One region of the Pantoea sp. SGAir0183 genome, then DNA from elsewhere that is predicted to be linked to it. Evidence: predicted binding sites of a transcription regulator. Region 1 holds the regulator's gene; each other region holds the start of a gene.
What was found. Region 1 encodes CRP, which controls carbon source genes, mostly activating them, when cyclic AMP is high. Its sites were predicted from a motif close to ATGTGANNNNNNTCACAT; they were not measured.

Region 1 (3,574 bases):
CCGCAGCGAGGCTGCCGCAATCACCAGCCCGGCAAAGGTGCCCAGCGCACGGTGCTGAATACGCACCCGTGTAGCGCTGTAGTTACTCTGGCTGACAAACATAATGGTCATCAGAATCCAGTAGGGTTTGGGAATCGAAAAGAACAGCGCCAGCCCGCTACCCAGCATCAGCATCACAGAAAAACGTCCGGCCGTGCGCAGGGCAGAAGAGCGCAGCGAGAGATAGCTTCTGAGTGCGGGCAGAAGCGGTAAACGGCGCTGGCGATCCGCCATCAAATCACGCTGATAAAGGGGCTTTTGTGTACGCAGTACCCGTGCGATGCGGCTGAAGTGATAAAGGCAAAAATTTCCTACCGGATTGTCCGGGTGCTGACGGGCGATTTTTTCCAGTGCCCCCAGCTGCTTGTCCATATCAAAGCGACTGGACAGTTGGTGGTACAGGATGTTGTCTGCCAGCTCACGTAAACGGGCGGAAATGGTTTTCGCATTCCAGCGAATCACGGCCTCAGCATGGCTTTGTTCTACCAGTTTTTGCACTTCTTCTGGCTGATGCAGGCTGACAGAAATGTGTTCCTGTAAATCCAGTGCGACCTGAAAAGCGCGGGTCAGTCGCTTATGACTGTGATCGCGGCTGGCGGACAGCATATGCATCTGCTGATAACAGGTGTTGATGAGGTCGATTGCTTTTTGTTGCCGCGCCAGCAACGGTGGTAGCGCCTTCTCCGGATCGGTAAGTTGCGTCAACAAGGTGTACTTGGCGTCACAATAGTTCGCCAGTTCGCGGTAAATCAGACTCAGGCTTTCACGCATTGGCTGCTCTTTCCACAGCCAAAACCAGAACCAGTTAAACAGGCCATACCACAGCGTACCGCCGATGTAGAGCAGGGGCGGTACGTAAATGGGCATGCGGCCAATCAGGCTGGTGGTAAATATCGCTGCGATCAGTGTGGCAGGGAGTAACCGTGCGTGCAGTGGGCTGATTTCACCTGTCACGCCCAGCAGCAAAGGCAGAGCGAAAAGAATAAGCGGTAAGGGCACGTCTTTAAACAGAAGCCACTGCATCAGTAAGCTACCCAGGGCAAACAGGCTGCCGCCGACAATCAGGCGTTTAAAGAAGCGTTTGTGGGGTGTATCCAGACCGGCAATATTGCAGCAGGCAGGCACCAATGAGAACAGCAATCCTTTTTGCAGATCGCCAAACAGCCAGCCGAGCGCGACGGGGAGACACAACACCAGTGTCTGGCGCAGGGCATAGTTAACTTCAGGGTGATAAATTATTCTTCGCCACATCGGCTCAACGCAAATAATTCACGGCATAACGTTGCCATTATGCCGTGAAGAATAAAGCTTAGCGCGTGCCGTAAACAACAATTGTTTTGCCGTGTGCGGAGATCAGATTCTGGTCTTCCAGCATCTTCAAAATACGTCCCACGGTTTCACGTGAACATCCCACGATTTGGCCAATTTCCTGACGCGTAATTTTAATTTGCATGCCGTCAGGATGCGTCATGGCATCCGGCTGTTTCGCCAGGTTGAGCAACGTCTGCGCAATGCGACCGGTGACATCAAGGAACGCGAGGTTGCCCACTTTTTCCGATGTGACCTGCAGACGGCGCGCCATTTGCGAGGAGAGGCGCATGAGGATGTCCGGATTCACCTGAATCAGCTGACGGAATTTTTTGTAGGAAATCTCTGCCACTTCGCACGCGGTTTTCGCACGTACCCAGGCGCTGCGCTCCTGACCTTCTTCGAACAGGCCAAGCTCACCAATAAAGTCGCCCTGATTCAGATAGGACAGAATCATCTCCTTGCCTTCTTCATCCTTAATCAGTACCGCAACGGAACCTTTAACGATGTAGTAAAGCGTTTCCGCCTTTTCACCTTGATGAATGAGCGTACTTTTGGATGGATACTTGTGAATATGGCAATGGGACAGGAACCATTCAAGTGTAGGGTCTGTTTGCGGTTTGCCGAGAACCATTCGCTATTATCCTCTGTTGTAATCGTGCCCAAAATACAGGGCTCTGTTTCCCTGCCAGGCGATGTAAGCGTTAAGCGTCTTTCCATTCAGGAAATTATTCGGGCTGCATTCGGCGCAGTGCGCATCATTCTTCCCGGCTTCGTCTTCGGATGACGAAAAATATTTTCAGCTCTGTTTGTAGCACAGCTTACGTCGACTGTCTTGTGTTGTCTCGCTTCAGCAAGATGGCGTTTTCTCTGGATTGCTGTTTCCCAGGCAAAAGCGTACGCTGAGCCAAAACAGGGTATTCTGAGGTCAAAATTATGCAGGCACGCGTCAAATGGGTTGAAGGGTTAACATTCCTGGGGGAATCATCGTCCGGCCATCAGGTACTGATGGATGGCAATTCTGGCGATAAAGCGCCGAGCCCTATGGAGATGGTGCTGATGGCGGCAGGGGGATGCAGCGCCATTGACGTTGTGTCAATTTTGCAAAAAGGCCGCAACGATGTGGTTGATTGCGAAGTGAAACTATTGTCTGAACGTCGGGAAGAAGCCCCCCGCATCTTTACCCATATCAATCTGCATTTTATCGTCAGCGGCAACGCACTTTCGGATAAAGCCGTGGCACGCGCTGTCGATCTGTCAGCGGAAAAATATTGCTCTGTCGCCATCATGTTAGGCAAAGGCGTCAACATTACCCACAGCTACGAAGTGATCGCGCTGTAATCTCACAGAGGCCAGGCTGGCCTCTGTGGTTATTCAATCCGTTTCCCTTCCATGAGCCGTTTTACTAACGGCGCCATAATTAACTCCATCGCCAGTCCCATTTTGCCGCCGGGTACCACCAGCGTGTTGATATTGGAAATAAACGATCCCTGCAGCATGGCCAGCAGATAGGGAAAATCAATGTCTTCCAGCCCCTGAAAGTGGATAACCACAAAGCTTTCATCCAGCGAAGGGATGGTGCGCGCGGCAAAGGGATTAGAGGTATCCACCGTGGGGACGCGCTGAAAGTTAATATGGGTTCGTGAAAACTGCGGCGTAATGAAATTGATGTAATCTTCCATGGAACGCACTACCGAATCCATCACCGCTTCGCGTGAATGGCCACGCTCGCTGGTATCGCGCACCAGTTTCTGAATCCACTCCAGGTTGACGATGGGCACGACGCCGACCAGCAAATCGACTTTTTCCGCCACATTGTGTTGTGCAGTCACCACGCCGCCGTGCAAGCCTTCATAAAACAGCACATCCATATCCGGAGGTAACGGTTGCCAGGGCGTGAAGGTGCCGGGAACCTGGTTCCAGGGAACGGCTTCATCATAGGTGTGCAGATACTTACGCGACTGGCCCTTACCGTGTTCGCCGTATTCGATGAACGTTTGCTCCAGCAGGCCAAAATCATTCGCCTCCGGGCCAAAGTAGCTGATATGTCGCCCCAGATCGCGCGCTTTTCGGATAGCCATGTCCATTTCGGGTCGGGTAAAGCGGTGAAAACTGTCCCCTTCCAGTTCGGCAGCGTGCAAACCGAGTTGCTGAAAAATTTTACGGAACGCCAGGCTGGTGGTGGTGGTTCCCGCACCGCTGGAGCCCGTTACCGCGATAATCGGAT
Region 2 (3,574 bases), 620 kb from region 1:
CTTCATAAAAGGATAAACCCAGGCGAGCGCCAGCCCGACAACAGAAAGCATAATCGTCATCAGGTTCATGCTTAGTACCAGGCCAAACGCGATCAGCCCCAGTACCACAAACAGCATTTTAGCCTCTTTCGCCGTGACAGCACCGCTGGCCAGTGGCCGGAGCTTTGTGCGTTCCACATGGCCGTCGACTTTACGGTCAGCATAATCGTTGATCACACAGCCGGCTGCACGCATGACAAATACGCCCGCGACAAACACGATCAGTACCGGTAACGGCGGCATCGCCCTGTTAGCCAGCCACAGCGCCCACAACGTCGGCCACAGCAGCAGCAGCGTGCCAATAGGTTTATCAATTCGCATGAGGCGGCTGTAAGCCTGCCATTTGGTCATTTGTTGTCTGTTTTGCACAGGTCAAATCCTTAACCCTGGTAACGGTAAACCGGCGACGCCGGTAAAAATAATTCGGTTAGTAGCAGGGGCTTCCCCGATAAACGCAGGCGCGACCGACGTCCCCACAGCGATTCAACGTTACCGGGCTCGATAAAATCGCGGGTCAGGGTTGAAGAGGAGAACAGGTAACGTCCCAGCGGTCGCGTTCCGAGCTGCTGCAACATCGCTTCGGGACCGTTCAGGGTGCTTTCAGGCACCAGCGTGCGTCCCGCCAGCCAGGGTTGTTCGTCGCCATACAGGATCACTTCACGCAGCCAGAAGCGCTGATCAGCGGGTAACAGCGCACCTTCGTCACCTAATTCGTCAGCGTGGATAAACCCTTCACGAACGGGCTCCACCCTGACCTTCTGGCAATGCTGTTCGAAGCGCCTGGTCATAGAGTCCTCCTCCATCAGCCAGTCACGAAGTGATGGCGACAGAGCAGCACCGTCCAGCGCCAGCCAGTTGAGTGAACGTAATAAACGGAGCGGGTCTTGCGTCATGACACTTTCCCCCAAAAATTTTCAGGCAGGTAGTTTAGCGCAGAGCGATTCACGGCACACCCGTCCGTCATGCAAACGCGAGGTTATTCGCGCTTAAGCCGGTTACTGTTTGCCAGCCACAGGGTGATAACCAGCAGCAGAATAGCAGCCGAGTAGCACAGCGTATCAAAGGGATTTTTGTGGTCGACGATAATCAGCCTGATGATAGCCGTGATGCCGATATAGACGAAATAGCGTAACGGGAAATGGTAACCCGACTGGAAGTACTTCACGATGAGGGCAATAAACTCAAAGTAAAGGAAGTAAATCACGATGCCTTCGATCAGAAGATAGGAGGACGCCTGCTCGCCCGTGCTGAACAGGACGTTGGCTAAATGGACCGTCTCTTTGCCCAGGAAGACCATTAAAATGAACGCCAGAATCAGCAATCCTGCATTCAGCACCCATTGCATCAGGCGCGCTATCTTTTGTGCTATCGGGTTTTTATCACTCATTTCACGCCTCGAAAATAAAGGGATGTTTTCTGGCATTATCATGCTTTAGTGTGACGTAAATCACAATATAGCCGTCAGGCTTACTTAACAGCGTCTTTCAAATCACCAGACTGCGCGATGGAATGCCAGCCCCGGCACCCTGGGTTATACCGCCGGGACCGTACGAACCTGTCTTTTAATGAAAGCCAACCGGACAGACCGATCATATCGGCTGGCAGACCCACTCCGTCGTGCCGTCCTGTCATACGGTTTTCACATCCGACATTTACATTGGCTCGGTTTTTCAACCCCGGCAGTCAGCTAGCGCCCGCTTCCATACCCGACTCAATGGATAAGCGCCCTGAGGTAACACGCTGCGTTGCTCTCCGCGCAGCTAACAGCGGCGTTCAGGCCCGGCCAGGCTTAATCTGTCCCGCATTAACGGTTACGGGATTACGTCAGGTTAGTGTGCACTTACTCAACTATTAAGATGCGGCCGGACGGCGTTGCGCTGGCGGCGTTAAAACAGCCCGACGTCAGAGACGCAGACAAACGCCCCCTGTGGCGTGAAGACGCCGCAGCAAGAGAGGACAACATGAAAACAATTCTGGTGATTCTGGACGGCCTGAGCCATCACGTTGCCCATCATGCGATGGGTTATCTGCACGCAGAATGTGCGCAAGGTAAAGGGCATTATTATCATCTCACCTGTGCACTACCTTCTCTGTCGCGTCCGCTGTATGAATGCATTCTGACCGGTGTTGCGCCTGTGCAAAGTGGAATCATCCACAACGGGGTAAACCGCCTGAGTCACGAACAGAGCGTATTTCACTATGCGCGTGATGCGGGCCTGACCACCGCCGCAGCGGCTTATCACTGGATCAGTGAACTTTACAACCGCAGTCCTTTCGAGCCCGCGCGTGATCGTCATACCGAAGCGCCGGCCCTGCCTGTCCAGTTCGGGCACTTTTACGTTGACGACAGTTACCCCGATTCGCACCTGTTTGAAGATGCCGAGAGCCTGAGGTTGCGGCACAACCCGGACTTCCTCCTCATCCATCCGATGAATATCGATTATGCCGGTCATCAACATGGCCTGTCCTCGCCCCAGTATCGTAACCGGGCACGCATGGCGGATGGTTACCTGTCGCAATGGATGCCTGGCTGGCTGGCAGAAGGCTATCAGGTGATGGTGACCGCTGACCATGGCATGAACGACGACCGCTCACATGGTGGCATGCTGCCGGAGGAAACGACCGTTCCCCTGTTTGTCTTTGGTGACGGATTCTCGCTAAAGCCTGGGCTGGAACTGCAACAAACCGATCTCTGCGGCACGCTGTGTACACTGCTCGGCGTTCCTCATGACAAGCCGGTGCATCACGATCTGCTGGCACAGGTTTCGTTCTGACCCTCTTCCCGTTTCTGGCGGCAGAAATACAGTAAACTGCCGCCCCGGGTCTGGCGGGTTGGGCGAACGGCACAACCCGTACTTCTGTTGCCGTTATTCCGCTGATCACCTGCCGTACTGACTTTGTCGCCACGCCCTTCACTGACCACAGAAAAAAGCGCACCGGCCGCGCGCGGCGGGAAAGGTCCGCCTGAGGCCAGCCGGATTTGTCGTGAGGTATCCGCAGAGTGGTCTACATTTAAAGGGGCCGACGCTGCGCAGGTCATTTAAAACACTGGAAAAAAGTTCGCAACGTCCGGCAGCCATGTTCGCAGATTGCGCTCTCCATCAGGCTGGCAATCTGTCATGCCGTAAGCCTGATGGTTGAGGAGCAACGTTACGTGTTAACCCTGCTTAACTTACTGTCTGCCGTTGCGCTTCTGGTCTGGGGCACGCACATTACGCGCTCCGGCATTATGCGCGTTTACGGGGCCGATTTGCGCCGGGTGCTCAGTCGCAGCGTGGAAAAGAAGCCGATGGCGTTTCTTGCCGGTATCGGCGTAACGATGCTGGTGCAAAGCAGTAATGCCACCACGCTGCTGGTTACCTCGTTTGTGGCTCAAAATCTTGTCAGCCTGACACCCGCTCTGGTAGTGATACTGGGCGCTGACGTCGGTACGGCCATTATGGCGCGCGTCCTGACATTCGATCTCTCCTGGCTTTCCCCGCTGTTTATCTTTTTTGGCGTGGTTTTCTTCCTGAGTCGCAAACAAAGCCGGGCA
Region 3 (3,574 bases), 680 kb from region 1:
CGATGTTCAACTGGATATGTTGACCCGCGAAGTCCTGTACAAAGGGCAGCGTGAACAGCTCACCGCCCGGGAATATGCCCTGCTTTATGCTCTGCTCGAGCGGCCCGGTGCCATTCTGTCACGTGAACAGCTGGAAAACCGTATCTACGGCTGGGGCGAAGAAGTCAGCAGCAATGCCGTGGACGTTCTTATCCACGGGATGCGGCGCAAGCTGGATAATGATGTGATTCGCAACGTGCGTGGGCTGGGCTGGCGAGTACCGGCAATATGAAAATCTTTATGCGTTCATTACGAAATAAATTACTCAGTACCCTGCTGTTGATTCATTTACTGATGATTGGCGGTGTCGCCTGGTATTTTTTTAACTGCTACGGCGAAATGGTTGGCGTCATTAAGGACGAACAGCTCGCCAAGCTGGCCGATGCGTGGTCCGTTAACCGTGAAATCCCCCCGTTGATGCCGGTGATTGCGCCTGCGCATAAGATCAAAAGTGCCTTTGTCATTCAACTGTGGGATGCGCAGGGCCGGTTACGATCCAGCTCATGGCCAGAGCTGCATGCGCCCTTACAGCCGGAAAATGGCTACAAAGACGTGCAGATCGGTGACTGCCGCGACTGTGAATGGCGCATTTACACCCGTTCCGGTCAGCCAGGCAGTGAGATTAAAACCATTCAGGTCATGCTGAACCTGAGCTACATGAAAGAGATGATGGTGCGACGGGCGCTGTCGGCGATTATTCCGCTGATTTTGATGATGCCGCTGTCGCTGCTGGTCATCTGGCTGGTCGTGCGCAAGATCACCCGGGATTTGCGCGTTGCCTCGCGAGAAATCGCCGCCCAGGATGCGCACCATCCCCACAGCGTATCGCCGGAACGGCTGCCCGACGAAATTCAGCCCCTGGTTGAGGCCTACAACTCCTTACTGGATAAACTGCGTGCCGCCTGGTCTTCACAACGTCAGTTTATGGAAGATGCCGCTCATGAACTGCGGACGCCAGTCACCGCCGTCACGCTGCAACTGGAAAATCTGCGTCAGCACATTCAACCCGGCGAGGCCAGCCGTCAGTTCGCTCAACTGGAATCAGGTGTGACCCGCACGCGCCATCTGGTCACTCAACTGCTGAATATGTCGCGCTGGGAAGATCAGTCAGTCGTCGCGCACCTCGAAAATATCGATCTGGAAGATGTGCTGAAAGAGAGTATTGAACAGCTCATGGTTGTGGCGGATAAACGCGGTATCGACATTGGCTTTAGCGGCACCACGCACTATCGACTGCAGGCCGGGCGTTCCGAACTTCGCAGCCTGTTTGATAATCTGATTGGCAACGCGATGTTACATACGCCTGAAGGCAGCATGGTCGATGTGCTGCTGCATCGTGTGGCGGGACAAACCGTTGTCGACATCGTTGATAACGGTCCGGGTGTACCGGAATCCTTTCTTGAACGCGCATTCGATCGCTTTGCCCGTTCACCCGACGTTAAAGCGCAGGGCAGCGGTTTAGGTCTGTCTATCGTGCGCAGCATCGCCCAGAAACACCATATCGACGTTGCCCTTGCCAACTGTCGGGACGCACAAGGCCTGCGCTGCGGTTTTCAGGTGCGCGTTACCTTTCCCTGATTCCTGCCGATCGATTCGGAACCCGACAACGTAAACGGTTGCCTGGTTCCGTTCGCCACAACCCTATATTGTGACAATCATCACAATTATGATGAATTGTTATGCAACACATTTTGACAAATGTGATCAAAAGCTATTTTCTATCTCTCTGTTACAGGCACGCTACGCTAACTAAAACAGGCGGCCTGAGTACATTACTGCCCAACCTTTGGGATTGATTTCCAAACAGCACGCAAACGATTGTCTTGCGTATGAAAACCAGTGGTCAAATATAATGAAATTTAAAACGTTAGTTGCAGGTGCCCTGCTGGCAGGCTCCCTGAACGGTGCAGTGCAGGCTGCAGAAAACGATCCCCAGTACCTTTCCGACTGGTGGCATCAGAGCGTCAACGTGGTGGGCAGTTACCACACCCGCTTCGGGCCCCAGTTCAATAACGATGTCTATCTTGAATACGAAGCGTTCGCCAAAAAAGACTGGTTTGATTTTTACGGCTACGTTGACCTGCCAAACTTCTTTGGCGTAGGTAACAACAACGCCAACGGTATTTTCGACCACGGTTCACCGCTGTTCATGGAAATCGAACCGCGTTTCTCTATTGATAAACTGACCGGCACCAGCCTGGCTTTCGGTCCGTTTAAAGAGTGGTATTTTGCCAACAACTATATCTACGATATGGGCCGTAACAGCGCAAACCGCCAGAACACCTGGTACATGGGCCTGGGCACCGACATCGATACGCACAGCGATATCGGTCTGTCACTGAACGTCTATGCCAAGTACCAGTGGGAAAACTACGGTGCTGCAAACGAAGACAGCTGGGACGGCTATCGCTTTAAGGTGAAGTATTTCGTGCCAATCACCACACTGTGGGGTGGTAACCTGGGCTATGTAGGCTTTACCAACTTCGACTGGGGCTCAGACTTGCGTGATAAGACCGGGCCGATCCGTACCAGTAATTCCATCGCCTCCAGTCATATCCTGTCACTGGGCTACGAGCACTGGCACTTCTCTGCTGTGGCGCGTTACTTCCATAACGGCGGTCAGTGGGGAGACGGTCAGGAGTTAGGTTTTGGCAGCAGCGCGTCTGAAATTAAATCAACGGGCTGGGGTTACTATCTGGTGGCTGGCTATAACTTCTGATCAGTTTGTTGCAAGACAGGCACGGTAATTGACGGCGGCCTTCCCCCTGGGAAGGCCGCTGTTGTATGCGCCATCCAACGCCGTTGAACGGCATCACCGACAAATTACTCGTCTGATTTAACAACGTTAATGCGCCACGGAATATTGAATTTATCAATAAACATGGCGAAGCCATCAGACCAGAAAGTTTTTTGCCACGGTGTGGTGACTTTCCCGCCTGCCGACAGCTTTTCAAACCAGGCTTTACCCTGTTCTGCATCCGTGGTCGCCAGACTGACGGCATAGCCTGCGTGCTCTGACGCCGGTGGCTGGTCAGGATTGCCGTCACTCATCATCAGTTCGCCCTGCCCGATACGCAGATGCGCATGCATAATTTTTTCAGGTGGCAACGGGGGTGCAGACTGGTCGCCAATCTGTTCACCCTGCTCCGGCATATCACCAAACGTCATTTTTTGCAGCAGCTGTCCACCTGTTGCCTGCAAATAGAATTCCATCGCCTCTTCACAGCGACCATAGAGAAACAAATAAGGACATACTTGCATTATTACCTCGATACAGGTGAGTAGAAACTTCCTTATAAAGAAGTAATAAGTGTAGACGACAGCGCAGAGAAGAGGATTCATAACGGCGCAAAGAATCTCCTTTCAGAGGATTTACCCAATCGCCTGAGACGTCGCCCCCGTTTTTTTTCAATTAAATCAATGCCTGGTACGCTAATAATGTTTTACGTGTTAATAACCATATTATCTCACAGGCAATAGTCACTTTTATTTACTACTGCAAGGATTATAATTAACCCTTAAATTACAATGCCTT
Region 4 (3,574 bases), 1.4 Mb from region 1:
AGTCCCAGCCGGTTGACCAGGCGGCCCCGATGGGGGCGGGCGTCGTCCACGGAGCCAGTGAGATCACGTGATTAATCAGGTTCGTTTTGGTGGCGATCCAGGCAATGACGGCGTTAACTAACGGGGCAAGAATAAAAGGGATAAACAGAATGGGGTTCATCACGACCGGTGAACCAAAAATCACCGGTTCGTTGATGTTGAACATGCTGGGCACCACACTCAGTTTTCCAATCGATCGCAGATGTGCTGACTGACTGCGCAAGTAAAGCAACACCAACCCCATCGTCGAACCGGAGCCACCGATAACAATAAAAAACTGCCAGAAGGGTTCAATAAACACGTGGCTGATGGGTTCTCCCGCGTTCAGCGCCTGCTGATTCAGACCGAGATTGGTCAGCCAGAAAGCCTGCAATATGCCCCCGACAATCACCGCCCCATGAATGCCTGCAAACCACAGCAGATGGCACAGCAGTACCGCCACCAGCACGGCAGGCAGCGAATCAGAGGCAGAGATGATGGGCGAGAAAATGGCCATGATGGCCTGAGGCAGCAACATGCCGAACTGCGCCTGTACCCACAGGCTCAGGGGAAACAACGTAATAAAAATCGTGATAATCGGGATGAGCAGATCGAACGACTGACGGATCTTCGGCGGCACCTGCTCGGGCAGTTTGAAACCGATGTTGTATTTCTGCAGAACGTGCATCAGCTCCGTCGCAAAGAGCGCGACCAGAATGGCGGTAAAAATGCCCTCCCCGCCCAGCGAACCAACCGGCAACGTTTTGCCGCTCTGCGGTGCCGCCACCACCAGAAACGCCATCAGCGACAGACTGGCCGCCATAAAGCCATTCATCTTATAACTGTTTGCGAGGTTATAGGCGATGGCACTGGCGATATAGAGCGCCATAATGCCCATCGTCATGTTGTACGGCATCATGATTTGTTCTTCATGCGCCTTTACCATGCCCAGCCACCACTGTGCGAACGCCCAACTGCTGTCTGCCGAAAAAGGCGGATGAGCAAACAACAGCATAAACGAGCCCACGATCAGAAACGGCATGGAGGCAATAAATCCGTCCCGGATAGCGATGACATGACGCTGGCTGGAAAGACGGCCCGCCAGTGGGCTAATACGGTTTTCGATGACGCCGAATAGAGATTCACTGAAGTGGCTCATTGCCTGACTCCTTGCTGAGGCAAAAGAGAATAACCTGCCTGACGCAGTGCGGGTTTCGCGTGATATATCCCGGACCTCCCTGGTGTCAGGTATGAATAAGCTTTAGTGCGTCGCTTAATATTTTTTCACCATTCATCATGCCGTAATCCATACTGTTGATGACCGCAACCGGCTTGCTGTATTGCTGGGCGATCGGTTGAAAATCGGCCAGCTTGTATTTGATTTGTGGCCCGAGCAGGCAGCAGTCGTAATCGGCGATATCGTCTCTAAACTCTTCAATCCCCACAGCTTTTATCTCGACGTCCAGCCCTTGCTGTTGCGCCGCCTTTTCCATTTTCTGTACCACCATACTGGTGGACATACCCGCAGCACAGCACAGTAAAATCTTCGTCATGGTGTATTCCTCTTTGTGGTGAATGATTAACGAATACACAGGGTGAAAATTTTCTGCAACCGGTTTCAGATTTGCGTATCAGAAGTGTGAGAAATATCAAAACGCGAGCATTAAAGAGGTTCGGGGCGAATAAACACCTGAATAAGCCTTATCAGGAAGCCCGTTTCTCGTCATGCTGAGGCAATAAAACAGCGGTTCACTCAGCCATATCGTCGGCGCTGTCCATCGCAGTGATGGGTAAGAATTCACTGCCTGATAAGCGGGTAACGCGTATAATTGCTCAGAGCAATCCGATACCGACTGCCGTAACACGGGCGTCCGGCGGCAATTAGCTATACTGGTGATATATAAAGGAACACTCACCCTTCTCGCAGTACGCGGACCGGGATAAGGAGTCGGTTATGTTAATTGGTTTTGTGTTATTGGTCAGCGCGTGTGGACACGATGCCTGTGAAGCTTTACCGGTATCAGAACGCATTTATCCGACGAAAACCGCCTGTGAAGTCATGGCAAATCGTATCCATAAAGTGCGTCCTAACGTCGTGCTGATATGTGGCGAAGTGCATCGTTAAGAAAGCGGTACAGGGCGAATGGCACAAAAAGTAGCCGATGACATTGCAAGGTTGCCGCTTAACGTTCAAAATATAAGCTGTTCTACACCAACACAGTCGTGAATCCCATGAAAAGTAGTCGTCCCCGCCGTCCTACCGGGCGTTGGGTTTATTACATTTTGTATGAAGGCATTCTGTGGCCCTGTCCGGTTCGCTGGGAATGGGAAAGCGGATACGGTGGCTGGCTGCCGTTTTACTACTCACCTACGTTTGAGTTTGTCGCGGGCGATCCCGGCAAGGCGTACCGTATTGCGCGCACGGATGTACGTGTGAAGCGGAGTGAAGAGATTTACGCCTGATTGCTGTCATGCATTCCATGGCAGCCACGAGGCGGTAAGAAGGAAACAGATTACCTCCAGCAGCAGTACCACCATCAGCAACACGCCGAGTTTGTGGCGCGACAGCCAGGTTTTCAGCCCCATAGCATTGCGGCCCTGTGGATCAGCAGCAGTCCGCCACCCATGCTCAGCAAAACCCGCCCCCCTTTTCCGTCTTTTTTGCCATTTCAGTGTCCCTCTGAAGAAAGCGAAAATGCGCCCTGAGGCGCATCCGGATGCTGCAAGATTGCTGCGGGAGCCGCCAGAAGGCGACTCAGGTACGCAATCAGTTGTTCAGCGTGTAATCGAGTGTGATCTCTGCATTAAGCACCTGCGAAACCGGACAGCCGGCTTTAGCTTTATTGATGATTTCATCAAAGGTGTCGTTATCAATGCCCGGCAGCGAGATGGTGCTGGTCAGCGCCACTTTCGTAATCGCGAAGCCTTCACCTTTTTTGTCCAGCGACACATCGGCACTGGTATCAATGCTTTCAGGTTTATGGCCTGCGTTACCTAACATGAGCGACAGTGCCATTGAAAAACAGGCGGCATGTGCTGCGCCGATAAGCTCTTCCGGATTGGTGCCTTTCTGCCCTTCGAAACGGGTGTTAAAGCCGTAAGGTTGCTGGTTCAGTACACCACTTTCTGTGCTGACTGTGCCTTTGCCTTTGATATCGCCTTCCCAATGCGCCGAACCTTTCTTATGAATGGTCATATCATTCCTCCTGTTGGTAAAGAAGGTAAGTATAGACAACGTCGCTCAGTTTGCCGGGCATGAGGCCGGATGCAGGGCCACTTCGCCCAGCAACGCATTCGCCTGCACCAGCGACGTCTGGTTGATATCGGCTATACACTTCGCGCCTGTTAAGGTCATCGCGACTTTCATTTCGTTTTCAATCAGCGTCAGCAGATGTTCGACGCCACGTTGGCCATGTGTGGCCAGCGCGTAAACAAAGGCCCGTCCCAGCAGAACAGTATCTGCGCCCAACGCAATCATGCGCACCACATCAAGCCCATTACGGATGCCGCTGTCGGCAAGAATCGTCATATCCCCCTTCACCGCATCCGCGATGGC

Region 2: psiE (phosphate-starvation-inducible protein PsiE) is a predicted target of CRP. The motif match lies at 1,475-1,492, and genes of this name have one in related genera.
Region 3: C1N59_RS19140 (nucleoside-specific channel-forming protein Tsx) is a predicted target of CRP. The motif match lies at 1,686-1,703, and genes of this name have one in related genera.
Region 4: C1N59_RS15625 (PTS sugar transporter subunit IIB) is a predicted target of CRP. The motif match lies at 1,656-1,673, and genes of this name have one in related genera.

Annotation. Positions count from the first base shown of each region.
Region 1 is NZ_CP028053.1:411,375-414,948, forward strand. Features, by position in the region: gene C1N59_RS01875 (YccS/YhfK family putative transporter) at 1-1,290, opposite strand, end outside; gene crp (cAMP-activated global transcriptional regulator CRP) at 1,349-1,981, opposite strand; gene C1N59_RS01885 (OsmC family protein) at 2,284-2,688, shown strand; gene C1N59_RS01890 (phosphoribulokinase) at 2,718-3,574, opposite strand, start outside.
Region 2 is NZ_CP028053.1:4,163,562-4,167,135, forward strand. Features, by position in the region: gene ubiA (4-hydroxybenzoate octaprenyltransferase) at 1-390, opposite strand, end outside; gene ubiC (chorismate lyase) at 420-932, opposite strand; gene psiE (phosphate-starvation-inducible protein PsiE) at 1,016-1,426, opposite strand; gene C1N59_RS19415 (alkaline phosphatase family protein) at 2,001-2,813, shown strand; gene C1N59_RS19420 (Na/Pi cotransporter family protein) at 3,194-3,574, shown strand, end outside.
Region 3 is NZ_CP028053.1:4,102,392-4,105,965, forward strand. Features, by position in the region: gene C1N59_RS19130 (response regulator) at 1-271, shown strand, start outside; gene C1N59_RS19135 (sensor histidine kinase) at 268-1,617, shown strand; gene C1N59_RS19140 (nucleoside-specific channel-forming protein Tsx) at 1,892-2,758, shown strand; gene yjdN (VOC family metalloprotein YjdN) at 2,863-3,300, opposite strand.
Region 4 is NZ_CP028053.1:3,339,817-3,343,390, forward strand. Features, by position in the region: gene C1N59_RS15620 (PTS sugar transporter subunit IIC) at 1-1,177, opposite strand, end outside; gene C1N59_RS15625 (PTS sugar transporter subunit IIB) at 1,263-1,571, opposite strand; gene C1N59_RS15630 (hypothetical protein) at 1,973-2,143, shown strand; gene C1N59_RS15635 (hypothetical protein) at 2,251-2,481, shown strand; gene C1N59_RS15640 (OsmC family protein) at 2,786-3,214, opposite strand; gene lldD (FMN-dependent L-lactate dehydrogenase LldD) at 3,260-3,574, opposite strand, start outside.